2 linked regions of the Vallitalea longa genome follow. The protein of the gene in region 2 binds, or shares a complex with, the protein of the main gene of each other region. Links are inferred from orthologs where the notes say so. Each region holds a gene or a part of one and is shown on either strand. Other genes may lie near its edges. The genes, in order: rpsS and rimM.

Region 1 (16,142 bases), on a different replicon or contig from region 2:
CCTATCCAGGTCAAGTGTAGATATTCCTGGTTTTATCATTGATTCTAGTAATTCATGAGTTTCAGCTACTATTTTACCTGCTTTTCTCATGATTGCTATTTCTTCGTCGGTTTTAATTGTTATTGACATATACTTACGCTCCTAAAATTTCTACAATACTCTTAGTAACATCATCAATGTCAACTGTTCCATCAACAGTTATTAAGATATTTTTTGCTTCATAATAGTCTATTAATGGACTAGTTTGTTTGTGATAAACATCTAGTCTTTTGAGTACTGTCTCTTCTTTATCATCATCTCTAAGTATCAGTTCTCTCGTACAGTTATCACAAATATTTTCCTTTTTTGGTGGATTATACTTTATATGATAAGTTGCACCGCAATTTAGACATGCCCTTCTACCAGACATTCTTCTTACTATATTTTCATCAGGCACATCAATATTGATTGCATAATTAATTTTAGTCTTCATAGATTTTAGTGCTTCATCTAAACTTTCAGCTTGAGGAATTGTTCTTGGAAAGCCATCTAATATGAAACCTTCTTTACAATCTTCTTGTAAAAGTCTATCAGCAACTATATCTACAACCAACTCATCTGGAACCAATAAGCCTTTGTCTATATATCCTTTAGCTTTTATTCCAAGATCAGTTTTGTTTTTTATATTATCTCTAAAGATATCACCTGTTGAAATGTGCGGAATATTATATTTCGCTGCTACCCTTTTTGCTTGTGTTCCTTTTCCAGCACCAGGAGCACCTAACATAATTAATCTCATTTTATAACCTCCAAAGTTTATGCAAGTCATAGATTATAGTTGTTTAGATTTAGAATGAAGATAGAATATTATTTTCTTACTTCATTCTTAATCTATTCATCTATGCATTTAAAAAACCTTTATAATGTCTCATAACCATTTGGGATTCAATTTGTTTAATTGTCTCAAGTGCAACACCTACAACGATAATAAGTGATGTACCACCAAATGTAACATTCATAGCGAATGCTTTTGATAATATTACTGGAAGTAAAGCTATAAGTGCTAAAGCTAAAGCTCCAATCAATACTATTTTATTAAGTACATTTGTCATATAATCAATAGTTGGCTTTCCTGGTCTGATACCTGGAACAAAGCCACCATTCTTTTTCATGTTATTAGCAACTTCAATTGGATTAAATATAATTGAAGTATAAAAATAAGCAAAGAATAGTATCAATACAAAATATAAAATAGCTCCGGACCAATTAGTGATATTGAGGAAATTAATTACAGAAGCCCAAAATCCTTCAGGTTCTCCAAAGAATCTTGTTATTGTTCCAGGAAACTGTAATAAAGATGAAGCAAAGATAACTGGAATAACTCCTGCCATATTTACTTTTAATGGTATATGTGTAGATTGTCCACCATATACTTTTCTTCCTTGCATTCTCTTAGCATATTGAACCGGAATTCTTCTTTCACCAAGTTGTATTAATACAACAAACGCAACCATTAGTACATATATGATTAATAATATAATTACAGGAATTAATTTGTTAGCATCTGTAGCATATTCATATAATGATTGAGTTCCATATGGTAATCTTGATATTATATTAATAAAGATAATTAATGAAATACCATTTCCTACACCTTTTACTGTTATTTGTTCTCCAACCCACATTAAGAAGGCAGTACCAGCAGTCATTGCAGTAACAGCTATAATGACTGATATTATATTATAATCGTAGAATAATGTTCTTCCAAGTCCAATTGAAATAGCAATTGATTGTAATAAAGCTAATATAATAGTACCGTATCTTGTAAGTTTTGCAATTTTCTTACGTCCTTCTTCTCCTTCTTTTTGCATTTCTTCAAGTTTTGGAACTGCAATAGTAAGAAGGTTCATGATGATTGATGATGTAATGTATGGAGTAATACCCATAGCAAACAATGTCATATCTTTGAACGCACCACCGGAAAATGCATTAAACATTTGGAATAGGCCACTATCATCTGCTTGATTAAACATTTGTTGAACAACTTCAGGATTAATTAATGGTATCCTAATATGTGCTCCTATACGGATAGCAAAAAACATTAACATAGTGTATATTATCTTTTTTCTTAAATCAGGTACTTTAAATGCATCACGAAGTGTTTTAAACATCTAAACCACCTCTGCTTTCCCGCCAGCGGCTTCGATTTTTTCAATTGCTGTTTTGCTAAATGCATTAGCTTTTACAGTAAGTTTCTTAGTTAAATCGCCATTGCCTAATATTTTAACACCGTCTCTAGGATTTTTAACAACGCCTTGTTCAATTAAAGTTTCAACAGATACTGTTGCATCTGCTTCGAATCTATTCAAGACATCAACATTAATTCCAACGATTTCTTTTGAGTTTCTACAAGTAAAACCTCTTTTTGGAAGTCTTCTATATAATGGCATTTGACCCCCTTCAAATCCAAGTCTTACGCCACCACCTGAACGAGATTTTTGTCCATTTTGTCCTCTTCCTGCAGTCTTACCGTTTCCAGAAGCATGACCTCTTCCTTTTCTGAAACTTGCTCTCTTTGAACCTTTTGCTGGTTTTAATTCTGTCAAATTCATGCTGTTACACCTCCTTGCTTATTTTAACCCGATTAAACTTCTTCTACTTTTACTAAATGTTGTATAGCATTGACCATACCTCTAATTGCTTCATTATCTTTTTGTTCAACAGTTTTATGAAGTTTAGTTAAGCCTAAAGCTTCTGCTGTTTTTCTATGTTTAGGAATGGCTCCAATTGTGGATTTAACTAAAGTAATTCTTAATTTATTTGCCATCTTGGTTCCCTCCTATCCTAAAAGCTCTTCAATTGATTTTCCACGAAGTTTTGCTACTTCTTCAGGAGTTTTAAGTCCGTCAAGTCCTGCAACAGTAGCTGTTACTACATTATTTTTATTATTTGATCCTAATGATTTTGTTCTGATATTCTTAATTCCTGCAAGTTCAAGTACGGCACGAGCAGGTCCACCAGCTATAACACCTGTTCCTTCTGGTGCTCTTTTCATTAAGACGGAAGCACTTCCGAATTTACCGATAAAATCGTGAGGAATACTACCATTTTCATCTATAGGAACTTCAATAAGTCTTTTCTTAGCGTCGTCGATACCTTTACGAATAGCATCAGGAATTTCTGTAGCTTTTCCTACACCTGCGCCTACATGCCCATTCTCATCTCCGACCACTACTAAAGCTGCAAAACGGAAGTTACGACCTCCCTTTACTACCTTAGTAACACGTCTTATTGATACTACTTTTTCTCTTAGATCTAGCTTACTAGCATCAATCATTGTACGCTTCATGCTTTTACCTCCTTACTTAGAATTTTAATCCAGCTTCTCTTGCTGAATCTGCTAATGCTTTTACTTTACCTTGATAAATGTATCCGCCTCTATCAAAAATTACTTCTTTGACACCTTTTTCTACAGCTCTTTTAGCAACAGTTTCTCCAACAAGAGTTGCTGCAGCTACATTATTAGTTTTTTCTAAATTACTTTTAATGTCTTTTTCTACTGTAGAAGCAGCTGCTAAAGTATGACCTGTTAAGTCATCAATAACTTGCGCATACATATGTTTGTCACTTCTAAAAACCACTAAACGAGGTCTTTCTGAAGTACCAGTAATATTATTACGTAATCTTCTATGCTTCTTAACACGGACTTTAGTTCGTGATGTTTTCTTTATCATGGATTTCACCCCTTTACTATTTTACTATTTACCAGTTTCTTTACGTCTAATAACTTCATTAGCGTATTTGATTCCTTTGCCTTTGTATGGCTCAGGTGGTCTCTTAAATCTTATTTCCGCTGCGTATTGACCTACTCTTGCTTTGTCAATTCCTTTTACGATAATAACATTTTGTCCTTCTACAACTGCTTCAAGACCTTCTGGATCTTCCATTTCAACTGGATGTGAATATCCTAAAGATAATACTAATTTCTTTCCTTTTTTCTGTGCTCTATAACCAACACCATTGATCTCTAATTTCTTTTCGTAACCTTTAGTTACTCCTTCAATCATGTTTGCAACTAGAGTTCTAGTTAAACCATGTAATGATTTCATTTTCTTTAAATCATTTGGTCTATTTACAACTACTTGGTTTTCTTCTTTAGAAATTAACATTTCTTTTGGTAATTGTTGTTCTAAAGTACCTTTTGCCCCTTTAACAGTGACATAGTTGCTCTCTGTAACACTTACTTCCACTCCTGCTGGGATCTCTACAGGTAATTTACCAATACGTGACATGCTTGCACCTCCTCGGATTAAATACCTTTGCTTATTATTATAAGCAAAGCTTCATCCATTTTATTATATTTTATAAGTCTATTTTTCCAGATTAATAATTACCAAATAAAAGCAATTACTTCTCCACCTACATTTTGTTTTCTAGCTTCTTTATCAGTAATGATTCCTTTATTAGTTGAGATGATAGCAGTTCCAAGTCCACCTAAAACTTTTGGTAACTCATCTTTGCCTGCATATACTCTAAGTCCAGGTTTAGAAATTTTCTTAATTCCTGCGATTACTTTTTCATTTTTATCTCTACCATATTTCATTTCAACACGGATTGTTTTAATTAAACCGTCTTCTATTAATTTATATCCTTTAACGTACCCTTCATTTACTAAAATATCAGCAACTGCTTGCTTCATTTTTGAAGCAGGTACATCTACAAAATCATGTTTAGCAGTATTTCCATTACGGATTCTTGTTAACATATCTGCGATTGGATCACTCATTGTCATAATTTGTGGCCTCCTTCCTATTACTAAATCTTACCAACTAGCTTTTTTAACACCTGGGATTTGTCCTTTGTACGCTAATTCACGGAAACAGATTCTACATATTCCATATTTTCTTAAATATCCGTGAGGTCTTCCACATATTCTACAACGATTATAAGCTCTTGATGAAAATTTTGGCTTACTTTGTTGTTTAATTTTCATTGATGTTTTTGCCATTTAATCGATTCCCTCCTTATTATTTTTTAAAAGGCATTCCGAATAATGTTAATAATTCACGAGCTTCTTCATCAGTCTTAGCTGTAGTAACGAAGATAATATCCATACCTCTAACTTTATCAACTTTATCATATTCGATCTCAGGAAAGATTAATTGCTCTTTTATACCTAAAGCATAGTTACCTCTACCATCAAACGCGTTAGGGTTAACACCTCTGAAGTCTCTAACTCTTGGTAGAGCTAAGTTAATTAGACGATCAGCAAAATCATACATTCTGCTTCCTCTAAGTGTAACTTTACATCCGATTGGCATACCTTCTCTTACTTTGAAAGCTGCAACAGATTTTTTAGCTTTTGTAATCACAGGCTTTTGACCAGCAATTATTGTTAAATCACTAACAGCAGAATCAAGGATCTTACGATTCTCTTTAGCTTCTCCAACGCCCATGTTTATAACTATTTTTTCTATCTTAGGTACAGCCATTTTATTTTTATAGTTAAATTTTTTCATCATAGCATCTACAATTTCATTATTGTAAATTTCTTTTATTCTACTCACGCTAGTTAGCCTCCTCTCTACTATTAATCTATAACTTCACCTGTTGATTTAGCTACTCTATATCTAACATTTTTAGTACGTCCATCTCTATCTTCTTTAACGATTTTAGTACCTAATCTTGTAGGTTTTCCTTTATGAACATACATTACTTTTGAAGCATTTAATGCAGATTCTTGGTGAATGATACCACCTTGTTGATTAGCAGCACTTGGTTTTGTATGTTTTGTAACCATGTTAACGCCTTCAACAATTACTTTACCATTTTTTCTATCTACAGTTAAAATCTTTCCTTCTTTTCCTTTGTCTTTTCCGGAAATAACTTTAACAGTATCACCTGATTTAAGTTTAGTCTTATACAATTACTACACCTCCCTATAGTACTTCTGGTGCTAATGATAGGATTTTCATGTATTTTTTCTCTCTTAACTCTCTAGCAACAGGTCCAAAAATACGAGTTCCTTTTGGTGTTTTATCATCTTTGATTATAACTGCTGCATTTTGATCAAATTTGATATATGAACCATCTTTACGACGTGCACCTTTTTTAGTTCTAACTACTACAGCTCTTACTACTTCACCTTTTTTAACAACGCCACCTGGTGTTGCATCTTTAACAGTAGCAACTATTACATCTCCAATGTTAGCATATCTTCTAGTTGATCCGCCTAATACTCTTATGCAAAGTATCTCTTTTGCACCTGTATTATCCGCAACCTTAAGTCTAGATTCTTGTTGGATCATTAGATGAACCTCCTTTCAGCAAATACAAAACTTATTTTGCTTTTTCTAATATTTCTATTAATCTCCATCTTTTATCTTTTGATAATGGTCTTGTTTCCATAACACGTACTCTATCGCCAATGCCGCATTCATTTTTTTCATCATGGGCTTTTAATTTGTAAGTTCTTTTTACAACTTTACCATATAATGGATGTTTTACATTATTCTCAACAGCTACAACTACTGTTTTATCCATTTTATCACTAACTACTCTACCAACACGAACTTTTCGTAGATTCCTTTCTTCAGCCAATTGAACTCCTCCTTTCAAGGTTATCTAGCAACCTTTAATTGCTCAGTTATAATTGTTTGAATTCTAGCTATATTTCTTCTAACCTCTTTTATTCTACCTGTATTATCTAATTGGTTAGTCGCATTTTGAAATCTTAGGTTAAATAATTCTTTTTTTGCAGTAACTAAATCTTCATTAAGTTCTGCTGCAGATTTATTTCTTAATTCTTCAATATATTTAGTTGACTTCACAATTATCACCGCCTTCTAGCTCTGCACGAGAATAAATTTTACATTTACATGGTAACTTGTGCATAGCAAGTCTTAATGCTTCTTTAGCCAATTCATCTTCAACTCCAGCAATTTCGAACATTACACGGCCTGGTTTTACTACTGCCACCCAATATTCAGGTGATCCTTTTCCTTTACCCATTCTTGTTTCAGCAGGTTTTGCTGTAACTGGTTTATCAGGGAAAATTTTAATCCATACTTTACCACCACGTTTGATATAACGAGTCATAGCAACACGGGCAGCTTCTATTTGATTAGATTTTATCCAACAAGGCTCTAATGCAACAATACCATATTCACCGTAGTTAATTTTATTTCCTCTTAACGCTTTACCTTTCATGTTACCACGAAATTGTTTACGGCGTTTAACTCTCTTTGGAATTAACATTACTTCCCTCTCCCTTCTTTCTTAGTAACTTGACCAGGAAGAACTTCGCCATTATAGATATATATCTTTACACCGATTTTTCCATATACTGTATTTGCTTCAGCAAATCCATAATCGATATCTGCACGAAGTGTTTGTAGAGGAATTGTTCCCTCATTATAAGATTCTGTACGAGCCATTTCTGCTCCACCTAAACGTCCTGAACAGATAGCTTTGATACCTTTTGCTCCTGCTTTCATTGTTCTACCCATTGATTGTTTCATAGCTCTACGGAAAGAAACACGATTTTCAAGTTGAAGAGCAATGTTTTCAGCTACTAATTGAGCGTCTTTTTCTGGTCTTTTTACTTCTACTATATTAACAATTACTTTGCTGGCTGTCATTTTTTGTAATTCAGTTCTTAATTTTTCAATTGATGAACCGCCTTTACCAATAACGATACCAGGTTTAGCTGTATGAATGTTGATTTTTACTCTTTCTGATGCTCTCTCGATTTCGATTCTAGATACACCAGCTGAATATAATTTCTTCTTGATATATGTTCTTAATTTATTGTCTTCTATTAAAAGGTCTGCAAAATCTTTTTCTGCGTACCACTTTGCATCCCAGTCTTTAATAATTCCGACTCTTAATCCATGTGGGTTAACTTTTTGTCCCATTCTTTCCCTCCTTATCTATCTTTCGTTAAGAATGATTGTGATGTGACTAGATTTCTTCTCTATTCTATACGCTCTACCTTGTGCTCTTGGTCTGATTCTCTTCATTGTAGGTCCCTTGTTAGCAAAAGCTTCTTCAACGTATAATTTAGCTGGATCTAATCCACTGTTGTTTTCCGCATTAGCTATAGCTGATTTCAATAATTTCTCTATAATTCTAGCACCATTTCTAGGTGTATAATTTAAAATACCTACGGCTGATCCTACATCTTTTCCTTTGATTGTATCAAGAACAATTTTAGCTTTTGTTGGTGATACTCTAGCATAAGATACTTTTGCTTTAGGTCTAGTATCTTTGTTAGCATTTCTTTCTCTTTTTATCTGACTTCTATGCCCTTTAGCCATTATAAATTAGCCTCCTTCCATACTGCATTAACGTACTTTTGATTTCTTTTCTTCTCTTCCGTGACCTCTATAAGTTCTTGTTAGCACGAATTCTCCTAATTTATGTCCTATCATATCTTCGCTTATATAAACAGGCACATGTCTTCTTCCATCATGAACTGCAATAGTATGACCTAGCATTTCAGGGAAAATAGTGGAACGTCTTGACCATGTTTTAATTACTTGTTTATCGCCTTTTTCATTTAATGCTCTTACTTTATTTAATAAGTGTGCATCTGCGAAAGGTCCCTTTTTAAGTGAACGAGCCATTAACTCAAACCTCCTTTTAGTGGTTATTATTTATTACTTCCACGTCTTCTTATAATATATTTATTAGAATGCTTATTTTTCTTTCTAGTTTTATAACCAATTGTTGGTTTACCCCAAGGTGTCATTGGACTTGGACGACCGATAGGAGCTCTACCTTCTCCACCACCATGTGGATGGTCATTAGGGTTCATAACAGAACCACGAACTGTAGGACGAATACCCATATGACGTTTACGTCCAGCTTTACCAACTGTTATAAGTTCATGATCAATATTTCCAACTTGACCTATTGTAGCTTTACAAAGTATAGGAACTACTCTCATTTCTCCTGATGGCAATCTAAGTGTAGCATATTTTCCTTCTTTTGCCATAAGTTGAGCAACATTACCAGCAGAACGAACTAATTGTCCACCTTTACCTGGTTTCATTTCAATGTTATGAATACTAGAACCAACTGGAATGTCTTTTAATTGTAATGCATTACCGATTCTAATCTCAGCTTCTGAACCACTCATTACTTTATGACCAACTTTTAATCCGTTTGGTGATAGGATGTAACGTTTTTCACCATCTGCATATTGGATTAAAGCAATATTAGCTGAACGGTTTGGATCATATTCAATAGCTATTACTTTACCTTGAATACCATCTTTGTTTCTTTTGAAATCTATCATTCTATATTTAATCTTAGACCCGCCACCACGGTGTCTTACTGTAATCTTACCTTGATTATTACGTCCAGAATGCTTTTTAAGACTTACTACCAATGATTTTTCTGGAGTTTTTTTAGTGATCTCCTCAAAAGTAGAACCTGTCATATGTCTTCTGGAAGGTGTATAAGGGTTATATTTTTTGATACCCATGAATTGCACTCCTTTCAAAAGTATATTCACACACGCTACCGTGTGTATCTTTTAACTATCTATGAACTAGATATTTATACTTTATTTGCTATTATTTATTACATTCCTTCAAAGAAATCTATTTCTTTACTACTTTCTGTTAATTTAACAATAGCTTTCTTTGTTTTAGCAGTTTTTCCAAAAGTCATACCTCTTCTTTTTACTTTACCGATGTTGTTCATAGTATTGACTCTTTCGACTTTTGTTCCTTCGAACATTTTTTCGACTGCTTCTTTTATTTGAGTTTTCGTTGCTTCTGGATTAACTAAGAAAGTGTATTTTTTCTCAGCCATAACTTCCATACTTTTCTCAGTAACAACAGGTTTTAATATTACATCATAATATCTTAACTCAGCCATTATGCATACACCTCCTGAATTGTAGCAACAGCATCTTTAGTTACCACAAAAGTATCATATTTAAGAATGTCGTATACATTAATTGTATTAGTTAATGCTGTTTTTACACCTCTAATATTACGAGTTGATAATATAACATTTTTGTCATTATCATTTAAAACTATTAAAGCTTTTTGTACATTTAGATTATCTAAAACTGTACTCATTTTTTTAGTTTTAATTTCATCAAATTTCAATTCATCAACAACAATTATTTTATTGTCATTTACTCTTGAAGTTAATGCTGATTTTAATGCCGCTCTTTTTTCTTTTTTGTTTAATTTAATTGAATAATCTCTTGGCTTTGGAGCAAATACAACTCCACCACCTGTCCATTGTGGTGCACGAATTGATCCTTGTCTCGCTCTACCTGTTCCTTTTTGTCTCCAAGGCTTAGCACCGCCACCTCTTACTTCTGAACGAGTTTTAGCACTTTGTGTGCCTTGGCGTTTATTTGCAAGCTGTCCTACAACTGACATATGCATTAAGTGTTCATTTATTTCTACACCAAATATATTGTCATTAAGTTCTATATCTCCAACTTGTTTACCTTCCATGTTGTAAACAGAAACTTTAGCCATGTTCGTTCCTCCTTCCTACGTATTAACTAAGCTTTTACGCTATTTACTATTGTTACTATTGATTTTTTAGGTCCTGGTACAGCACCTTTAATTAGAAGCAAGTTATTTTCTACATCAACTTTTACTACTTCTAAGTTTTGAACTGTTACATTTTCACTACCCATATGACCTGGTAATTTTTTACCCTTGAATACTTTTGATGGTGAAGAAGCTCCACCCATAGATCCGGATACTCTATGTGACTTAGAACCATGACCCATTGGTCCTCTTGATTGGTTATGTCTCTTAATTGATCCTTGGAATCCTTTACCTTTTGATACACCAGAAACATCTACTTTGTCGCCAATTTCAAATGCATCAGCCTTGATTTCATTTCCTACTTCAAATTCATCAGCATTATCAAGTCTAAACTCTTTTATATGCTTCTTAAAGCTAACACCTGCTTTGTCAAAATGACCTTTCATTGGCTTATTAGTAAGTTTTTCTTTCTTATCACCAAATCCAACTTGTACAGCTTTGTATCCATCATTTTCTACAGTTTTCACTTGAATAACTGTACATGGTCCTGCTTCTAGTACTGTTACAGGTACTAACTCTCCACTTTCTTCAAATATTTGAGTCATACCGATTTTTTTAGCTAATATAGCTTTTTTCATTTCCTTTGCACCTCCTAATAATCTACAGCGGATTACACTTATGTGTAATCATCCTAGATGGCTTATAGTCTTTATATAAACCTCTAAGGGATATTATACTATTTCGTATAATTATTTAACATCTACTTTGATATCTACCCCTGCAGGTAGTTCAAGTCTCATTAAAGCATCTACTGTCTTAGCTGTTGGCATAAGTATGTCAATTAATCTTTTATGAGTTCTTTGTTCGAATTGTTCTCTGGAATCTTTGTACTTGTGCACAGCTCTAAGAATAGTTACAACCTCTTTCTTAGTAGGTAATGGAATTGGTCCACTCACCTTAGCACCAGTTTTCTTAGCTGTTTCAATAATTTTCTTTGAAGATTGATCGATTAATTGATGATCGTATGCTTTTAAGCTAATTCTCATTTTTTGACTTGCCATAAAAAAAGTCGCCTCCTTTTCGTACTCTAGTACGACAAGTGGTGACTGTACATCGCTCCGTGTGTATCATATACTCAACACACTCAAATCAAGCCTACATCGCTTTGACTTTATATTGTACAGTGACCTTGCCGCCAGTTTCTTGAACATGACATTCGCTCCATGTGAATTACCCGCTTTTGCGGCAACCTCACATTTCAACGCTATCTTTGTCACAGCATTTAATAGTATACACTAAGAATGTCTATAATGCAAGGGTTTTTCGAGATTTTTTTATAGTTTTTTCATGTTTTAAAAAATCTCAAATAAGTAATGTAAAATTCAACTATTTTATTTGGTATATATTATAATTTTAACCAAAAAACAGTACCCATAGGCACTGCTTTTATAAATTCTCCATTTATTTTCTTTTAACCAATACCATTATATCCATTTCAGGTGGATTCTTGATAATATCTATAGGCGGTACCTGTACTTGCTGTGGATTGGGATGGTCTTTTAGACACCTATAATCATAATACTCTGCCGCAAAATCACCTATCATGACATAATCACTGTTAGGAAGCCAAGATTGCAAAAGATAAGCCATAGCCTTATCCAGTGCTGCATTAGTCAACTCAAAGAAATTCTCTGCCGAAAAAGTACATACTACATATAAACCTTTTGGTATGACATATTGATATAATCTGCTATCATTATCATCAAAATCATCAACTTGTACTGCCGCCAGATAATTGAACCAATCTTTCTTATTGGATGGAAACGATACACCGAACTCTACATTCTCATCACTCTGATTAAGTATATCCTTCTTGACTTCAACATACTCATTCCATGCAACTCCAGGATTATCTTGACCCGCAACCCCCATCTCACATTCTTTAACAATTCCCATTATCTTAATGTCTTCCTCTATCTTCTTAACGTTAAATTCTATAACAACTCCAGAAGCTACCAGAGGAACTCCAATATCCACTGATCTGTATTTCAAAGACAAATCAGGCTTGTAAAAATGTGCAAGAGGTATATCCTTCTTCTTATATTCAGTAGGTGTCATATCATATACCGCCTTAAAGGTCCTTGTAAAATTCTCTAAACTATTAAACCCATTCCTAAAAGCAATATCCGTAATCTTTCCACCATCTTTAATATCCTCAGAAGCCTTAGCCAATCTTCTTAACCTAACATACTCCATAACCGTAACACCAACAAGCTTATAAAACAGCCTCTGAAAATAAAACTTGGACAACATCCCCATCTCTGCCAACATATCAATACACAAATCTTCATCTAAATGCTCTTCAATATAATCAATAACTCCTTGCATCTCATTATACTCATACATTCTTTATCTCTCTCCTCCTTAGAATTATTAACTATATTATATCATCACATCATATTGATTTCTTGACCATAAATGCCCTATTCATCAAAAACCTAATAATCCTAACGTAATTATAATACTTCATCAACTTAACTTTTCTAAGTACATAACCCTTTAACTCAAATCCTATATACTTCTTCCTATCAAAACCATATAAAAATTATCATAACCTTTAGGTGAACTGTCTAATACCACTATGTTTTTCTTCTCTCATAGATATCAAAATATTATTAACCCCCTATCAACAAATAAAATATCTTATCCCCATACCAATCTATAAAATCAACCTCATACACCTCTACCAACCTCATAACAACAACATCTTATCCCCACACACTACCTTTAATAACTCCTCATAATTATTATAAAAAAACAAGGGAATCCAATTACATATCTCCCGTACAAGCTTACTAGCCCAAACTACAGGGGTATTAGTGGTAGGTTTAACGCAGACCGACCGCTTTTTGGGTAAGGCAAGTTAAACCTACCACTAATACCCCCTCCACCTAGCCCCCAACAATTCTAACCATAAAAAAAGCAGTGCATCAAGCACTGCTTTTTCAATATTAAATAAAATATATTATTCAATAATTTCTGCTACTGATCCAGCACCTACAGTTCTTCCACCCTCACGGATAGCGAAACGTAAACCTTTTTCCATAGCGATTGGAGCAATAAGTTCAATTTCCATTTCAATGTTATCACCAGGCATACACATTTCTACACCTTCTGCAAGGTTGATTACACCAGTAATATCAGTAGTTCTGAAATAGAATTGTGGTCTATAGTTTGAGAAGAATGGAGTATGACGTCCACCTTCTTCTTTTTTAAGAACGTAAACTTGTGCTTTAAATTTAGTATGAGGAGTAATTGTACCAGGTTTAGCTAATACTTGACCTCTTTCGATTTCATCTCTTTGAACACCACGAAGTAATGCACCGATGTTATCACCAGCTTGAGCTTCGTCTAATAATTTACGGAACATTTCTACTCCTGTACAAACAACTTTTCTTGATTCTCCAATTCCAACGATTTCAATTTCGTCAGATACGTGAAGTACTCCACGTTCAACTCTACCAGTTGCAACAGTACCACGACCAGTAATTGAGAATACGTCTTCTACAGGCATTAAGAAAGGTTTGTCAATATCTCTTTCTGGAGATGGAATATAAGCATCTACTTCTTTCATTAAGTCTAAGATCTTATCTCCCCATTCTGATGTTGGGTCTTCTAATGCTTTTAAAGCAGAACCCATAACGATAGGAATATCATCACCTGGGAAATCATATTCAGTTAATAACTCTCTGATTTCCATTTCTACTAATTCTAATAATTCTTCATCATCAACCATGTCACATTTGTTCATGAAAACAACAATATATTCAACACCAACTTGGCCTGATAATAAAATATGCTCACGGGTTTGAGGCATTGGACCATCTGCAGCTGAAACAACTAAGATAGCTCCATCCATTTGTGCTGCACCAGTAATCATATTTTTAACATAGTCAGCATGGCCTGGACAGTCTACGTGTGCGTAGTGTCTAGTTTCAGTTTCGTACTCAACGTGTGCTGTTGAGATAGTGATTCCACGTTCTCTCTCTTCTGGAGCTTTATCAATATTATCAAAAGCAACTGCTTCTCCAGTTCCTAATCTTTCATGTATAGTTTTTGTAATTGCAGCTGTTAATGTTGTTTTACCATGGTCAACGTGTCCAATAGTACCAATATTAACGTGTGGTTTGGTTCTTTCATATTTAGCTTTAGCCATTTAAAATCTTCCTCCTTTTATATCTAGGGCAAATCCCCTAATTTGTCCATTCATTTCTGAATTGGTCTTCTTTTTCAATTATATTTTATTAAATTAAATTTTGCAAGTTTTTTATTACTATTTCATATTACAATACGATTATTCGTCAAAGTGTACAAATTAATTTGTTTCTTTACCAGCAATAATCTTTTCTTGTATTGATTTTGGTAGTGGCTCAAAATGATCGAATTGCATTACATATGTTCCTCTACCTTGAGTTTTGGAACGTAAGTCAGTAGCATAACCGAACATCTGTGATAATGGTACAAATCCGTGGATTTGTTGAACACCATTACGAGGTTCCATACCTTCAATACGTCCTCTACGTGAGTTGATGTCACCAATAACATCACCCATGTAATCTTCTGGTACTGAAACGTCAACTCTCATGATTGGTTCACATAAAGTTGCTCCACCTTTTTTCATAGCTTCTTTAAATGCCATAGAACCAGCAATCTTAAATGCCATTTCAGATGAGTCAACATCATGATATGATCCATCATAACACTCTGCTTTAATACCAAGTACAGGATATCCTGCAAGTATACCAGTACTCATTGCATCTTGAATTCCATTATCTACTGCTGGTATATATTCTTTTGGAATAGATCCACCAACTATAGCATTAACAAATTCATAAGTTTCCTCACTGTTTACGTCCATTGGAGAGAATCTAACTTTACAATGTCCGTATTGTCCACGACCACCTGATTGACGTACGAATTTACCTTCAACTTCAACTTCTTTAGTGATTGTTTCTTTGTAAGCAACTTGAGGTTGACCTACATTAGCTTCTACTTTAAATTCTCTAAGTAGACGGTCTACAATGATTTCTAGATGAAGTTCACCCATACCAGATATAATTGTTTGACCAGTATCATGGTCTGTGTGAGTCTTGAATGTTGGGTCTTCTTCTGCTAATTTTGCAAGAGCGATACCCATCTTTTCTTGACCAGCTTTTGTCTTAGGCTCTATAGCTACGTGAATAACTGGTTCTGGGAAAATCATTGATTCAAGTATTACTGGATGCTTTTCATCACATAGAGTATCACCAGTTGAAGTAACTTTTAAACCTACTGCTGCTGCAATATCTCCTGAGTATACTTTACTGATTTCTTCTCTTTTATTAGCATGCATTTGAAGAATACGTCCCATACGTTCTTTTTTATTCTTAGTAGAGTTAAATATATAAGAACCTGAATTAGTTGTTCCTGAATAAACTCTAAAGAATGCAAGTTTTCCAACAAATGGGTCTGCCATAATCTTGAATGCTAATGCTGAGAAAGGTTCTTCGTCTGAAGATGGTCTTTCTACTTCTTCTTCTGTATCTGGGTCAATACCTTGAATAGCAGGTACATCTATTGGAGCTGGCATAAATTCAA
Region 2 (14,787 bases):
AACACAAAAAACATATTGTATACAATGAACAATAATATTATAATAGAGTAAAGTACATTATATTTTAGTTAGAGAACTGAAAGGAGTTTATTAAATTGAGTTTTATAAACAACATTAAAAACAGAGCAAAAAAATTAAATCAAACAATCGTATTACCTGAATCATTAGAAAGAAGAACAGTAGAGGCAGCTGCAAAAATTCTTGATGAAGAAATAGCAAGAGTAATTCTTATAGGTAATAAAGATGAAATAGCAAAAGTGGCAGAAGGTTTAGATATTTCAAAGGCTATATTTGTAGACCCTAGTTCATTTGATAAAATGAATGATTATGTTAAAGATTTAGTAGAACTTCGTAAAAATAAAGGTATGACATGTGAAAAAGCAGAGGAATTATTGAAAAAAGACCCATTATATTTAGGTGTCATGATGGTTAAAGAAGGAATGGCAGACGGTATGGTTGCTGGAGCAGTTAATGCAACAGCTAATGTATTAAGACCTTCTTTACAAATATTAAAAACAGCTCCAGGTACTAAATTAGTATCAGCATTCTTCGTTATGGTAGTACCTAATTGCGAGTATGGTGCTAATGGTACTTTCTTATTCTCTGATTCTGGTTTAGTTCAGAATCCTAATTCTGAAGAATTAGCTTCTATAGCAATCAGCTCAGCAAAATCATTTGAAGACTTGGTAGAAGTTGAACCAGTAGTAGGTATGTTATCTCATTCTACAAAAGGTAGTGCAAAACATGCAGACGTTGATAAAGTAGTTGAAGCAGTAAAAATTGCAAAAGAACAAAATCCTGATATTAAATTAGATGGAGAATTCCAATTAGATGCAGCTATCGTACCAAGTGTTGGAGCTTCAAAAGCACCAGGTAGTGAAGTAGCAGGAAAAGTTAATGTTCTAGTATTCCCTGATCTTGATGCAGGAAATATCGGATATAAACTTACTCAAAGACTAGCAAAAGCAGAAGCTTATGGACCAATTACTCAAGGTATAGCAAAACCAGTTAACGATTTATCAAGAGGATGTACAGCTGATGATATCGTAGGAGTAGTTGCAATAACAGCAGTACAAGCATCATTATAAAAAAATAAATTATAAAATACATTTAAAGGAGATTGTTCAAAGTGAATATATTAGTATTAAATTGTGGTAGCTCATCACTAAAATATCAATTGATAAGTATGGAAAATGAAAAAGTCTTAGCAAAAGGTTTATGCGAAAGAATAGGAATTGATGGTTCAAGAATCAAACATACTAAGATTGGTGAAGATACTGTAATTATAAATGGGGATATGCCAAGTCATAAAGACGCTGTTCAATATGTTATTGATGCGTTAATTTCAAAAGATCATGGCGTAATCAAGAGTATGGATGAAATCAATGCGGTTGGACATAGAATTGTACATGGTGGAGAAGAATTTGCAAGTTCAACAGTTTTAACTAAAGAGGTAATTGAAGCTGTTGAGAAGTGTTCTGACTTAGCTCCTTTACATAATCCAGCTAACTTGATTGGTATAGATGCATGTAAACATATCATGCCTAATGTACCTATGGTAGGGGTGTTTGATACTGCTTTCCATCAAACAATGCCAGCAAAAACTTATTTATATGCGTTACCATATGAATATTATAGAAAATACAAATTAAGAAGATACGGATTCCATGGTACATCTCATAAATACGTTTCTAACAGAACTGCTGAATTCTTAGGTAGAGATATCAAAGATATGAAAATCGTAGTTTGTCACTTAGGTAATGGTGCTAGTGTTTGTGCTGTAGATGGTGGAAAATCAGTAGATACAAGTATGGGACTTACTCCTCTAGAAGGATTGGTTATGGGAACTAGATCAGGAGATATGGACCCAGCAATCGTTCAATTCCTAGCTGATAAAGAAGGATTATCAATTGATGAAATTAATACTATTTTAAATAAAAAATCAGGTGTTCTTGGTATTTCAGAAATATCAAGTGACTTCAGAGATTTAGAAAATGCTATAGAAGAAGGAAATGAAAGAGCAAGACTTACAATGGATGTATTTTCATACAGAGTCGCTAAATACATTGGAGCTTATGCTGCTGCAATGAATGGAATCGATGCTATCGCATTTACAGCTGGACTTGGTGAAAATAATGCGGAAGTAAGAGAAGAAATATGTGCATACCTTACTTTTTTAGGTGTTGAAGTAGATAAAGAAGCTAATAAATGTAGAGGCGTTGAAAAAGACATATCTACTAAAGATGCTAAAGTTAAAACAGTAGTAATCCCTACTGATGAAGAAATGACAATTGCCAGAGAAACTGCTAGACTTATTTAATTAAACTGAGTAACATGCATATTCTACCATAATTTTGTTAAAAATGTTGACAAAAGTATAATTGATATGTATAATTACATGTGGTTATTTTATACGTTTCCCTGTCAAAAAATAATATGATTGGGGTGTTGATATGAAGTTTAATTTAACTGATTTATTATCCAATGACCGGATGAATAAAAAGATATCTACTGATGTTAGCATCAATGAATTTAAATTTGGTGGAATTACTTACCGAACAGCTGATCTCGTTCATATTGACCTTGAGATTACTAATCTTGGGTACAAAGAAATTAAGGTGGAGGGATCGGTAAAAGGAACACTTAAGATTCCTTGTGATAGATGCATGGAAGAAGTAGATTATAAAGTCGAAACTAATTTTTCTAAAGACATCAAATTTGATGATGATAATGAAGAAAAAGTTCAGTATATTGATGGATACAATCTTGATTTAGAGAAATTAGCTTTAAATGAATTAATCATTGATTTACCTATGAAAGTATTATGTAGCGATACATGCAAAGGTATTTGTAATCAATGTGGAACTAATCTCAATAAGGGTACTTGTAACTGTGATAATAGTGAAATAGACCCTAGATTAGCTGTATTTAAAGATTTATTTAAAGAGTTTTAAGGAGGTGTCACAACAATGGCAGTACCAAAAAGAAAATCTTCAAAAGCTAGAAGAGACAAACGTAAAGCTAACTGGAAATTAACTGCACCTAATTTAGTAAAATGCAGTAAATGTGGGGAATTAGTTATGCCTCATAGAGTTTGTAAATCATGTGGAACATACAAGAATAAAGTAGTTATTGAAACTGAATAATTATAAGGCAGCTTACGCTGCCTTTAATTATTTAGCTACTTTGATAAATTTAGCAAGTTTGAATTATTAGAAAATAATATATATGATTACCTCAAATACGATTAGCTATTCTAGAAATTTTCAAATATATGTTGAAAATATGGTAAAAATTTAGTATAGTATTTTTAGAATGTAGATTAGAGGGTGTAATGATGCAAGAAATGATAACTGTTGCAGTTGATGCAATGGGTGGCGATAATGCCCCAAACGCAATAATTAAAGGCTGTATTGAATCAATAAATGATGATAGTCACATAAAGATTTATTTAGTGGGTAATAATATTATCATAAATGAACAACTAGCAAAGTACACATATAATAAAGAACAACTAGAGGTAGTAGATGCAAAAGAGATTATTGATACTTGTGAATCTCCTGTTATGGCTATTAGACGAAAAAAAGATTCTTCTTTAGTGAAAGCTTTTAATCTAGTGAAAGATAAGAAAGCAAATGCTTTAGTATCTGCTGGTAGTACTGGAGCTATACTTGCTGGAGGAACTTTTATAGTAGGCAGAATCAAGGGAATCGAAAGACCTGCTCTTGCTCCACTAATTCCTAATAAAAAGGGAGTGTCATTACTGATTGACTGTGGTGCCAATGTAGATTCAAAAGCAAGTTATTTAGTTCAATATGCTAAAATGGGTTCTATCTACTTTGAGAATGTGATGGGAGTGAAGAATCCAAAAGTTGCATTAGTTAACATTGGTGAAGAAGAGTCCAAAGGGAATAACTTAGTGAAAGAAGCTTATTCTTTACTAAAGAATGAGGATATCAATTTTATAGGTAATATCGAAGCTAGAGAAATACCTGAAGGAAAAGCTGATGTTCTTGTATGTGATGCTTTTGTTGGTAACATCATTTTAAAGTATACTGAAGGATTTGCCTTAACTTTGTTCAGTATGCTAAAAAAACATTTATTGAAAAATTTCAGATCGAAAATTGGAACATTATTACTAAAGCCAGCTTTAAAAGATTTTAAGAAAAGTTTTGATTATACTGAGTATGGTGGAGCACCATTACTTGGTTTGGAAGGTTTAGTTGTTAAGACACATGGTAGTTCAGATTCAAAAACGATTAAGAATACAATATTGCAATGTAAAAAGTTTTCTGACCAACAAATTAATGATAAAATAAAAGAAAACATAAAAATCTAATTAATAAAAAAGGGGGCAAATTAAATGGAATTTGAAAAATTGGTTTCAATTATATCTGAATTTACAAATGTGGATGAATCACAAATCACAAAAGATACAAAATTCGTTGATGATTTGAATGTTGATTCATTGGACTTAGTTCAAATAATTATGGCTCTAGAAGAAGAATTTGATATTGAGATTGATAATGAGCAGGCAGAAAAGATTGTAACAGTAAATGATGCAGTCGAAGCAATAAATTCTCAAATTAATAACGACTAATGGAAGCCCTTACAACAAGGGCTTTGCTTTTAGATAACCATAACGAAGGAGGAGAACATATTGAGAAATAAATACAAAAATTTAAACGACTTTCAAAAGATTATCAATTATAAGTTTAAAAATGTAAAATTATTATCTCAAGCATTAACACACAGTTCATATGCTAATGAACACAAAATGTCTAAATTTGAAAACAATGAAAGACTAGAATTTTTAGGTGATGCAGTTCTTGAAATCGTAACAAGTGATTTTTTATTCAGAAAATATACTGATATGCTGGAAGGCGAATTAACTAAATTTCGGGCTAGTATTGTATGTGAACCAACATTAGCTAATTTCTCCAATGAAATAAAATTAGGAGAATACATTAGACTAGGTAAGGGTGAAGAAAATTCTGGAGGTAGATTTAGAGCATCAGTTTTATCAGATGCAGTAGAGTCATTGATAGGGTCTATATATCTAGACGGTGGACTAGAATCTGCTAGACAGTTTATTCTAACTACATTATTGAATGATGTTGAAAAAAGAAAATTATTTATCGATAGTAAAACCCATCTACAAGAGATCATACAAAAAACTAGTGAAGAACCAATTGAATACATAATAGTTAAGGAAAAGGGACCTGATCATAATAAATTATTTATGGTAGAGGTAAGACATGAAGGAAAAGTGATAGGTTATGGAAGAGGTAGAAGTAAAAAGTCTGCTGAACAAGATGGAGCGTATGATGCGATTAAGAATATCTAATTATATTCAATTGACAGTGTACAATTGACAACTATCAAAAAGAAATTTGAGTTAATAATTGTCCATTGTTCATTGCCAATCAATTTACATTATAGTTAAACATGACATAATTTGAATAAAAATGCTAGACACTTCTCTTGAAAAAATATTAGTGCAGGACAATACCTAATTGTTCTGCACTAAAAAAGCAACTACGTGATTTATTCTCATCTTATAGGAAAATCCTATTTTGTTCTGGAGAATATTTCTAATGCTCCTATTCCATATGTTGAAAGTAAAAATTTCCTGTAGTACAAGAAAAGGAGATAATATGTACTTAAAAAACGTTGAATTACAAGGATTCAAATCCTTTGCTAATAAGATTAATTTTGAATTTAATGAAGGAATAACAGGAATTGTTGGTCCTAATGGTAGCGGTAAGAGTAACATAGCAGATGCTGTACGTTGGGTTTTAGGTGCTCAAAGTGCTAAACAGCTAAGAGGTTCTAAAATGGAAGATGTTATTTTTGCAGGTACTGAAAACAGACGCCCTGTGGGATATTCCCAAGTAGATATAACTATAGATAATCATGATAAAAGAATGGCTATCGACTATTTGGAAGTAACCATATCAAGAAGGGTTTATCGTTCTGGTGAAAGCGAATTCTATATTAACAAAACACCATGTAGATTAAAAGACATTCATGAGTTGTTTTTAGATACAGGAGTAGGTAAAGAAGGATATTCTATTATTGGACAGGGTCAGATAGATAAAATTTTAAGTACTAAACCAGAAGACAGAAGAGACTTATTTGATGAAGCTGCTGGAATAGTTAAATTTAAGAGAAGAAAATCCGAAGCTTATAAAAAATTAGAAGAAGAAAAACAAAATCTTCTTAGGATAAATGACATTATAACAGAACTTGATAGTCAAAAAGGCAATTTGGAAGGACAAGCAGAAATAGCTAAGAATTACCTTCAGTTAAAAGAAGAATTAAAAAAACATGAAGTCAACATATTCATAACTGAATTTGAAAGATTAGATAAAAATATAAATGAAATAAGTGAAAAAGAAAAAAATGTTAATGAAGAAATTAATACAGTCAACAACAAATACGAAGAGATAAAATTGAAATATAATGAAATCAATACTTCTATACAGGATATGGGTAAGGAAATTGATACTAAGAAAGATGAAATTGCTGAAAATAATCTAGAAAAAGAGAGAATAGAAAACAATATTAACATTAATAACGAGCGTATTAGTTCCATAAGTGAATCGAATAATCGAATACAACAAAATATAAATCAATTGAATACTAAGAGTCAAGTTAATGTTGCTGATATAAAAGAGACAGATGAAGAAATAGTCAATCTGAAATCTCATATTGAATCATTAAACAAACAGTTAGTGGAGAAAGAACAAGAATGTACAGATGTATCTAATGAAATTGTAAGCAATGAAACTATGATTGAAGAAATTAAGACCAATATCATAGAAAGACTTAATGAGATAACGGTAGTAAAGAGTAAAATCCAAAGATATAGTACGATGCTAGAGAATATAGAAAACAGAAAAAATTTCTTGACTGATAAAATTAATAAAGTACATAATGACCAAACTGTTTTGAATGATAAAAAAGAGCAGTTGGAACAAAATATAAATGTTGCGCAAGAAGACTTAGTGTCTATAAAAAAACAATCTTCATCAACGGTTGAAAAAATAAAAGAGATTAATGAGCAAAAACATAATATAGATGACAAATTAAATATCCTTAATAAGGAAATCAATCAATACAAATCTAAATACAATGCTCTTAATGATATAACTGAACATTATGAAGGCTATAATTATAGTATAAGAAAAGTTATGGAGCATAAGACTAATAACAATATAGATTCAGTTCTTGGTGTAGTAGCTGATATTATTAAAGTCGATAAAAAATACGAAATAGCTGTAGAGACAGCTCTTGGTGGTGGTGTTCAGAACATTATTACAAAAGATGAAGAAACCGCTAAGAGAATGATTAATTATCTAAAGGCCAATAAATATGGTAGAGCTACTTTTTTGCCTTTGACTAGTATTAGAACTAGCAGAAACTATAATCCTATCACCAATGAAAAAGGGTTTATCGGCTATGGTAATGAATTAGTCATGTATGATGATATGTATGACAATATAATAAAATATCTTTTGGGAAGAGTAGTCATAGTTGATAATATTGATAATGCGGTTAGGCTAGCCAGAAAGTATAATTACAAATTGAAGATAGTTACACTTTCAGGGGAAGTATTAAATCCAGGTGGTTCGTTAACAGGAGGAAGTTACAAGAACAAAGCTAATAATTTCCTTTCCCGAAAAAGAGAATTGGACGAATATAAGCTTAGAATACAAGAATGTACAAGACAGTACAAGACTACCACTGAAAAACGTGAAGAAATAGTTGCGGAAAAAAATAGACTTTCCGTTAAATCCAAAGAATTGATTTCTAATGAGCATAATCTTAATATCAGATTGAATTCATTACAAATAAATCTTAATCAGATTGAAAAAGATACCGAAAAACTGCAACAAGAAATTAATGACAGTAAAGTAGAATTTGATGAATTGAATTCTCAGAACCAAGAACTAACTGCAACTACAGAAAAATATAATGAAGAGTTAAATGGTACTGAAAATGAAAATACTGATGCAGAAGATAAGGTTATAAGTTTAACACAAATAATTCAAGAAAAAAAAGCAGTAAAAGATTCTTTATCTGATGAAATAACTAATGTGAAAATAGAATTGACATCTACAAGACAAAAATTGAATAGTTCTCAAGATAATATCGACAGATTGAAAAAAGAGCTAGAAGATATCAAAGAACAAAAAGATGAATTTATAGTAGAGTCACAAAACAATAAACAGGATATTGAATCAAAGATTAAACTTATAAATGATTATAAAGAACAAATAGAAGTCATAATTGATAAAATCAAGGCTATGGAAAATGAACTTAATCAACTAAATAAGAACAAAGAAGAATTATCAGCAAAACAGAACTCGTTATTTAGTGATAGAGAGAACTTAAGTGAAAAATCCAAGTTATTAGAAAAAGAGATCATGAGGCTTCAAAATTATAGAACTAAATATGAACTACAAAAAGAAAATACAACCAATTACATGTGGGAAGAATATGAATTGACTTTTAACATGGTTAATGAATATCGAGATGACCTTGGAAGCATAACCCAACTAAAAAGCAAAGTCAAAGAACTAAAAAGTAAAATCAAAGAATTGGGAGATGTGAATGTTAATTCTATAGAAGAATATAGAGAAGTAATAAATAGATTCAACTTCTTATCTGAACAAAAAGAAGACTTGATAGTGGCTAAAGAGAAGTTAATAGGTATTATCAGTGAACTTGATAAAGAAATGATTAAACAGTTCAAGTTGAAATTTAAAGATATACAATCACAATTTGACCTAGTATTCAAGGAACTTTTTGGTGGAGGAAAAGGGTTATTATATCTAGTAGATGAAGACAACATACTAGAATCAGGAATTAATATTATAGCACAACCTCCAGGTAAGAAATTACAGAGTATGATGCTTTTATCCGGTGGAGAAAGAGCATTTACCGCAATAGCTTTACTATTTGCCATACAAAGGTTAAAACCTTCTCCATTCTGTGTTCTTGATGAGATAGAGGCAGCACTTGATGATGCTAATGTAGAAAGATTCGCGAAATATTTACAGAAACTTTCAACTAAAACACAGTTTATCATTATTACGCATAGGAGAGGTACAATGGAAGCAGCAGATGCATTATATGGTATTACTATGCAAGAAAAAGGTATATCCACACGAGTATCTGTGAAACTCATTGAAAGTGAATTAACAGGATAAAGACAAAAAATGTAAAACAGCTGTTTACAAATATTTAGGAGGAAATATGGGCTTATTTAACTGGAAAAAAAATAAAGCAAAAAAAGCAGAGAAGGAAAAAGAGATAGAAAAAGACAATTTAATCAACGATGATATAAATGAACAAGAAAATGTTGATATTGAAGAACAGCAACAATTAGAACAAGAAAATATATCAAACGAAGAACATCAATCTATAGAACAAGAAGATATATCAAATGAAGAACAGAGCTTACAAGATGTGAATACTGATGTAATTGAAGAACAAGTAATTGAAGAGGATACCAACATGGAGGATCAAAATGATACTCCAGAAGAAGAAAAAGGTAAAAATAAAAAAGGATTCTTTGGTAAACTAGTAAAAGGATTGACTAAAACAAGAAATAATATCTTAGGTTCAGTCGATCAAGTACTTAATTCTTTTACCAAGATAGATGAAGACTTCTATGAAGAGCTGGAAGAAGCACTGATTATAGCTGATCTAGGTGTAAATACTGCTATTAAGATTATGGAAGACTTAAAGTCAAAAGTGAAAGAACAGAAAATTAAAGATACAGCTCAAGTTAGAGAATTACTCATGGAAGAATTAAAGCAATTGATGAAAAACGATGGTGACATTTATGATTTTACTGAAAAGAAATCAGTCGTTTTAGTAATTGGGGTTAATGGCGTAGGTAAAACTACTACTATCGGTAAATTAGCTCACCAGTATAAAGATAATGGTAAAAAAGTCATATTAGCTGCGGCTGATACATTTAGAGCTGCTGCCATAGACCAATTAGCTGAGTGGTCCAATAGAGCAGGGGTTGAACTTATATCACAACAAGAAAATTCTGATCCTGGAGCAGTCGTTTTTGATGCTGTACAAGCTGCAAAAGCAAGAAATTCAGATATTCTCATATGTGATACAGCAGGAAGACTCCATAATAAAAAGAATTTGATGGAAGAGTTAAGAAAGATATTTAAGATTATAAACAGAGAATATTCTGAAGCGCATAAAGAAGTATTACTAGTCCTTGACAGTACTACAGGACAAAATGCTCTTCAACAAGCTAAACAATTCAAAGATATAGCTGATATCACTGGAATTGTGCTTACTAAACTCGATGGAACAGCAAAAGGTGGTATAGCTATCGCTATCCAAACGGAACTTAATATTCCAGTAAAATATATTGGTGTCGGAGAAGGAATTGATGATCTACAGAAATTTGATTCAGATGATTTTGTTAATGCTCTTTTTGACCAATAAATGACTTTATTCTTTTATGAAATATAAAATTATTATTAATTATGATAAATAACTTGACAACCATTACTGAATATCATATAATACCATCTGTAAAGTAATTAACCTTTACAGGTGGTGATTTAATTTTGAGTAATATTTTTAAGAAAACATTACTATATGATTTTTATGGTGAATTATTAACTAAGCACCAAAAAGGAATATATGAATTATATCATTTGAACGATTTATCTTTGGGAGAAATATCGGAACAGCTGGAAATTAGCAGACAAGGTGTTTATGATACATTAAAGAGATGTGATAGGCAACTTGAAAATTATGAAAACAAGTTACAGCTAGTTGATAAGTTTTTGATTAACAAACAGAATATCGAAAAGATCTATAGTGATGCAAGTGAAATTTTGGATGAATTGAGAAGTAGTGACCAGACTAAAAAAGAAATAGTAGATAAAATAGTTAATATACAGAAGACTTGCAATAGGATAATAGAAGAGTTGTAGATAATCTATAGAGTGGGAGGTTAGTTTATGGCATTTGAAAGTTTAACAGATAAATTTCAGAATATATTTTCTACCCTTAAGAAAAAAGGAAAACTTAATGAGCAAGATGTTAAAGCAGCTCTAAGAGAAGTTAAATTGGCATTACTAGAAGCAGATGTTAACTTTAAGGTTGTTAAAAAGTTTGTCAATACCATAAAAGAAAGAGCTGTCGGACACGAAGTTATGGAAAGCTTGACTCCGGGTCAACAGGTTATTAAGATTGTTAATGAAGAATTGATTAAATTGATGGGGGAAGAAAAAGCAGATTTGACTTTTTCAAAAGAGCCTCCAACAGTATATATGATGGTTGGTTTACAAGGAGCAGGTAAAACAACTACAACTGCTAAACTTGCAGGTAAACTCAAAAAAAGTGGGAAAAAACCTCTATTGGTTGCTTGTGATGTATATAGACCAGCAGCCATAAAACAACTACAAGTTGTTGGAGGACAGATAGATGTCCCTGTATTCACGATGGGAGACAAAAACAAGCCAGTCAATATTGCAAAAGCAGCTATTGAGTTTGCCGAAAAAAATGACAACAATGTTATTATTATTGATACGGCTGGTAGACTTCATATAGATGAAGACATGATGAATGAATTGATTGAAATAAGAGATACCATTAAGCCACAGGAAATATTATTGGTTGTAGATGCTATGACTGGACAAGATGCTGTCAATGTAGCTGAGAACTTTAATGAAAAAATAGGTGTTGATGGTGTAATCTTAACCAAATTGGATGGTGACACTAGAGGTGGTTCTGCACTTTCAGTAAGAGCAGTAACTGATAAACCTATTAAATTCGCTTGTATAGGAGAAAAACTTACTGATATAGAAGTATTTCATCCTGAAAGAATGGCATCTAGGATTCTTGGTATGGGTGATGTTTTGACACTTATAGAAAAGGCTTCCGAAGCGATTGATGCAAAGAAAGCTGCCGAGATGGAAAGAAAGTTTCGAAAAGCAGAATTTACTTTTGACGATTTCCTAGAACAGATGCAACAAGTTAAAAAACTAGGATCTATAGGTGATATTGTTTCCATGATTCCTGGTATGAACAAGCAGATGAAAGATGTTGAAATAGATGATAAGGAATTCATGAAAGTAGAATGTATGATACAATCTATGACACTGGAAGAAAGAGCTAATCCATCAGTAATCAATCCTTCTAGAAAAAGAAGAATAGCTAATGGCTCAGGTACTAATATACATGATGTCAATAGATTCATAAAGCAATTTGAACAGGCTAAAAAGATGATGAAACAATTTAGTGGTATGATGAATGGTAAAAAAGCTAAAAAAGGATTATTTAATAAATTTCCTTTTATGGGCTAGTTAATTAATTTTAGTTAGTCTAATATAGATTTTATTTTATTAGGGAGGTGAAACACTAATGGCAGTAAAAATGAGATTAAAGAGAATGGGTGCAAAAAAAGCTCCTTTTTATAGAATCGTAGTTGCTGATTCCAGATCACCAAGAGATGGTAAGTTTATAGAGCAAGTTGGCTACTATAACCCAACAACTAATCCTGTTGATTTAAAGATAAATGAAGAAGTTGCTAACAAATGGTTAAGTAACGGAGCTCAACCTTCTGATACAGTCAAAAGATTGTTAAAGCAAGCTGGAGTTGTAAAGTAATTGTTGGAGGTGTACAACATGAAAGAATTAGTGGAAGTTATCGCTAAAGCATTAGTTGATAATCCAGATGATGTTAAAGTAAATGAAATTGAGGGAGAACGCTCAATTATATTAGAGTTAAAAGTTGCACCTGACGATATGGGAAAAGTAATTGGAAAACAAGGTAGAATTGCTAAGGCTATAAGAACTGTAGTTAAGGCAGCAGCAACTAAAGAAGAAAAAAGAGTTGTTGTAGAGATTTTACAATAAGGTTAGGGATTCCCTAACCTTTTTATTATACTATAGGAAATATTTTTTATTAGAATAATGGATTCAGAGTTTATTCGAAGATTTTGGGAAAGATATATAATAAAAAAATATATGAAGGTGAGTGTATGGATTACTTTAATATTGGTAAAATAATAAATACACATGGTATCAAGGGTGCAGTTAAAATAATACCTTTAACCGATGAACCCAAGAGGTTCGAATTACTTGAATATGTGTATATAGACAGCAAGAAAAAATTACAGAAATATACAATTGAAGATATTAGATATTTCAAAAATCTAGTCATAATAAAATTTAAAGAACTAGAAGATATGACAAGTGCTGAAGCATTGAAAGAGTCAATAATAAAAATACCTAGAGAATTAGCCTTACCACTTGAAGACGATGAATATTATATTAGCGATCTAATAGGAATAGAAGTCAGTACTGACGATGGAGAAGATCTAGGTAATATAAAAGATGTTATAAGAACAGGAAGTAATGATGTATATGTAATAGAAGCTGATGATAAAAAAGAAATTCTGATTCCAGCTCTAAAACAATGCATAAAAGAAGTTGATATGGAAAATAAAACCATGGTAGTTTCATTACTGGAAGGATTGATTGATTAGTGAGATTTAACATAATGACATTATTTCCAGATATGATAAGACAAGGTCTAAATTCAAGCATTATAGGTAAAGCACAAGAAAAAGACTTGATTGAAATAAATACGATCAACATTAGAGATTATGCTTACAATAAACATAAGCAGGTGGATGATTATCCATATGGCGGAGGTGCTGGTATGGTTATGCAACCAGAACCTATTTATGAGGCATATAAGAACATAATAACTAAGAGTGAAGAAAAGCCACGGGTTATATATCTAACCCCACAAGGCAAAACATTTAATCAAGAAATGGCTATGGAATTATCGAAGGAAAAAGAGTTAACTTTCTTATGTGGACATTATGAAGGTATAGATGAAAGAGCTATCGATATGATAGTTACCGATGAGGTATCTATAGGTGACTATATACTAACTGGTGGAGAACTTGCTGTAATGGTTATGATAGATGCTATTTCAAGATTAGTACCTAATGTGCTATCTAATGAAGTGTCTGCTGAAACAGAATCATTCGACGATAATCTATTAGAATATCCACAGTATACAAGACCTGCTGTTTTCATGGATAAAAAAGTACCAGACATATTATTATCCGGACATCATAAAAACATTGATGATTGGAGAAGAGAGCAGTCTTTGATACGAACATATGAAAAAAGACCAGATCTATTAGAAAAAGCAGATCTTACAGATAAAGATAAGAAATTTCTAGATAAATATTGCAAATTAAAGGGAAGTATGTTATAGTAATTTAATGTGAGTACGGATGGTCCTCTGTTACATTAGTGTAATTAAGAACATCTAGATATTAGGAGGAAACACATGAACGATATAATACGTAAAATTGAACAAGAACAATTAAGAAAGAATGCTTTAACAGAGTTTAACGTTGGTGATACTATCAGAGTATATGCTAAGGTTAAAGAAGGTAACCGTGAAAGGCTACAAATGTTTGAAGGCGTAGTTATTAAAAGACAACATGGTAGTAACCGTGAAACATTTACAGCAAGAAGAATTTCTTATGGTGTAGGTGTTGAAAAAACTTGGCCATTACATTCACCAATTATCGATCATATCGATGTTGTAAGACATGGTAAAGTAAGAAGAGCTAAACTTAACTACTTAAGAGACAGAATCGGTAAAGCTGCTAAAGTAAAAGAATTAATTAGATAATAAGATTATTTCAATACGCAGTTTAACTAAGGATTTTAGCTATAATAGTTACATGGTATAGTTTAATGGCTATT

The links.
Region 1: the proteins of rimM (region 2) and rpsS are in contact, whole or in part, in a crystal structure (PDB 3A1P), measured with the Thermus thermophilus proteins. The link is inferred for Vallitalea longa from one-to-one orthologs. Residues at the interface, in WP_008632437.1 of Thermus thermophilus: Val4, Glu5, Ile6, Gly7, Arg8, Arg22, Gly23, Glu24, Val26, Leu84, Glu85, Glu86, Gly87, Arg88, Tyr89, Tyr90, Tyr91, Phe92, Leu94, Asp111, Ile112, Leu113, Asp114, Ala115, Gly116, Ala117, Gln118, Asp119, Val120, Ile122; in WP_011173711.1 of Thermus thermophilus: Lys28, Arg29, Leu30, Lys32, Thr48, Gln56, His57, Val58, Pro59, Val60, Tyr61, Thr63, Met66, Glu73, Phe74, Pro76, Thr77, Arg78, Arg81, His83, Gly84, Lys85, Glu86, Ala87, Lys88, Ala89, Thr90, Lys91, Lys92, Lys93.

What each region holds. Positions count from the first base shown.
Region 1 is NZ_BRLB01000001.1:1,076,447-1,092,588, forward strand. The notes cover bases 6,966-9,712. They hold rpsS (30S ribosomal protein S19), read right to left. Parts: upstream 8,607-9,712; coding sequence 8,325-8,606; downstream 6,966-8,324. Other genes in these bases: rplP (50S ribosomal protein L16), read right to left, coding at 6,966-7,236; rpsC (30S ribosomal protein S3), read right to left, coding at 7,236-7,895; rplV (50S ribosomal protein L22), read right to left, coding at 7,911-8,297; rplB (50S ribosomal protein L2), read right to left, coding at 8,633-9,469; rplW (50S ribosomal protein L23), read right to left, coding at 9,568-9,712. Outside these bases: map (type I methionyl aminopeptidase), read right to left, coding at 1-129; QMG30_RS04635 (adenylate kinase), read right to left, coding at 134-778; preprotein translocase subunit SecY, read right to left, coding at 879-2,150; rplO (50S ribosomal protein L15), read right to left, coding at 2,151-2,591; rpmD (50S ribosomal protein L30), read right to left, coding at 2,624-2,806; rpsE (30S ribosomal protein S5), read right to left, coding at 2,819-3,328; rplR (50S ribosomal protein L18), read right to left, coding at 3,345-3,713; rplF (50S ribosomal protein L6), read right to left, coding at 3,738-4,271; rpsH (30S ribosomal protein S8), read right to left, coding at 4,370-4,771; QMG30_RS04675 (type Z 30S ribosomal protein S14), read right to left, coding at 4,802-4,987; rplE (50S ribosomal protein L5), read right to left, coding at 5,007-5,546; rplX (50S ribosomal protein L24), read right to left, coding at 5,570-5,905; rplN (50S ribosomal protein L14), read right to left, coding at 5,919-6,287; rpsQ (30S ribosomal protein S17), read right to left, coding at 6,319-6,579; rpmC (50S ribosomal protein L29), read right to left, coding at 6,600-6,809; more of rplP, read right to left, coding at 6,796-6,965; and 7 more genes. UniProt on the Escherichia coli protein: In the E.coli 70S ribosome in the initiation state it has been modeled to contact the 23S rRNA of the 50S subunit forming part of bridge B1a; this bridge is broken in the model with bound EF-G.
Region 2 is NZ_BRLB01000020.1:68,518-83,304, forward strand. What follows is about bases 12,061-14,787. They hold rimM (ribosome maturation factor RimM), read left to right. Parts: upstream 12,061-13,034; coding sequence 13,035-13,541; downstream 13,542-14,787. Other genes in these bases: ffh (signal recognition particle protein), read left to right, coding at 12,061-12,356; rpsP (30S ribosomal protein S16), read left to right, coding at 12,415-12,660; QMG30_RS21250 (KH domain-containing protein), read left to right, coding at 12,679-12,909; trmD (tRNA (guanosine(37)-N1)-methyltransferase TrmD), read left to right, coding at 13,541-14,287; rplS (50S ribosomal protein L19), read left to right, coding at 14,363-14,713. Also shown: pta (phosphate acetyltransferase), read left to right, coding at 96-1,088; QMG30_RS21195 (acetate/propionate family kinase), read left to right, coding at 1,130-2,320; QMG30_RS21200 (YceD family protein), read left to right, coding at 2,454-2,954; rpmF (50S ribosomal protein L32), read left to right, coding at 2,970-3,146; phosphate acyltransferase PlsX, read left to right, coding at 3,338-4,339; acpP (acyl carrier protein), read left to right, coding at 4,364-4,600; rnc (ribonuclease III), read left to right, coding at 4,661-5,347; chromosome segregation protein SMC, read left to right, coding at 5,658-9,218; signal recognition particle-docking protein FtsY, read left to right, coding at 9,526-10,485; YlxM family DNA-binding protein, read left to right, coding at 10,611-10,982; more of ffh, read left to right, coding at 11,010-12,060. UniProt on the Escherichia coli protein: One of at least 4 proteins (Era, RbfA, RimM and RsgA/YjeQ) that assist in the late assembly stage of the 30S ribosomal subunit.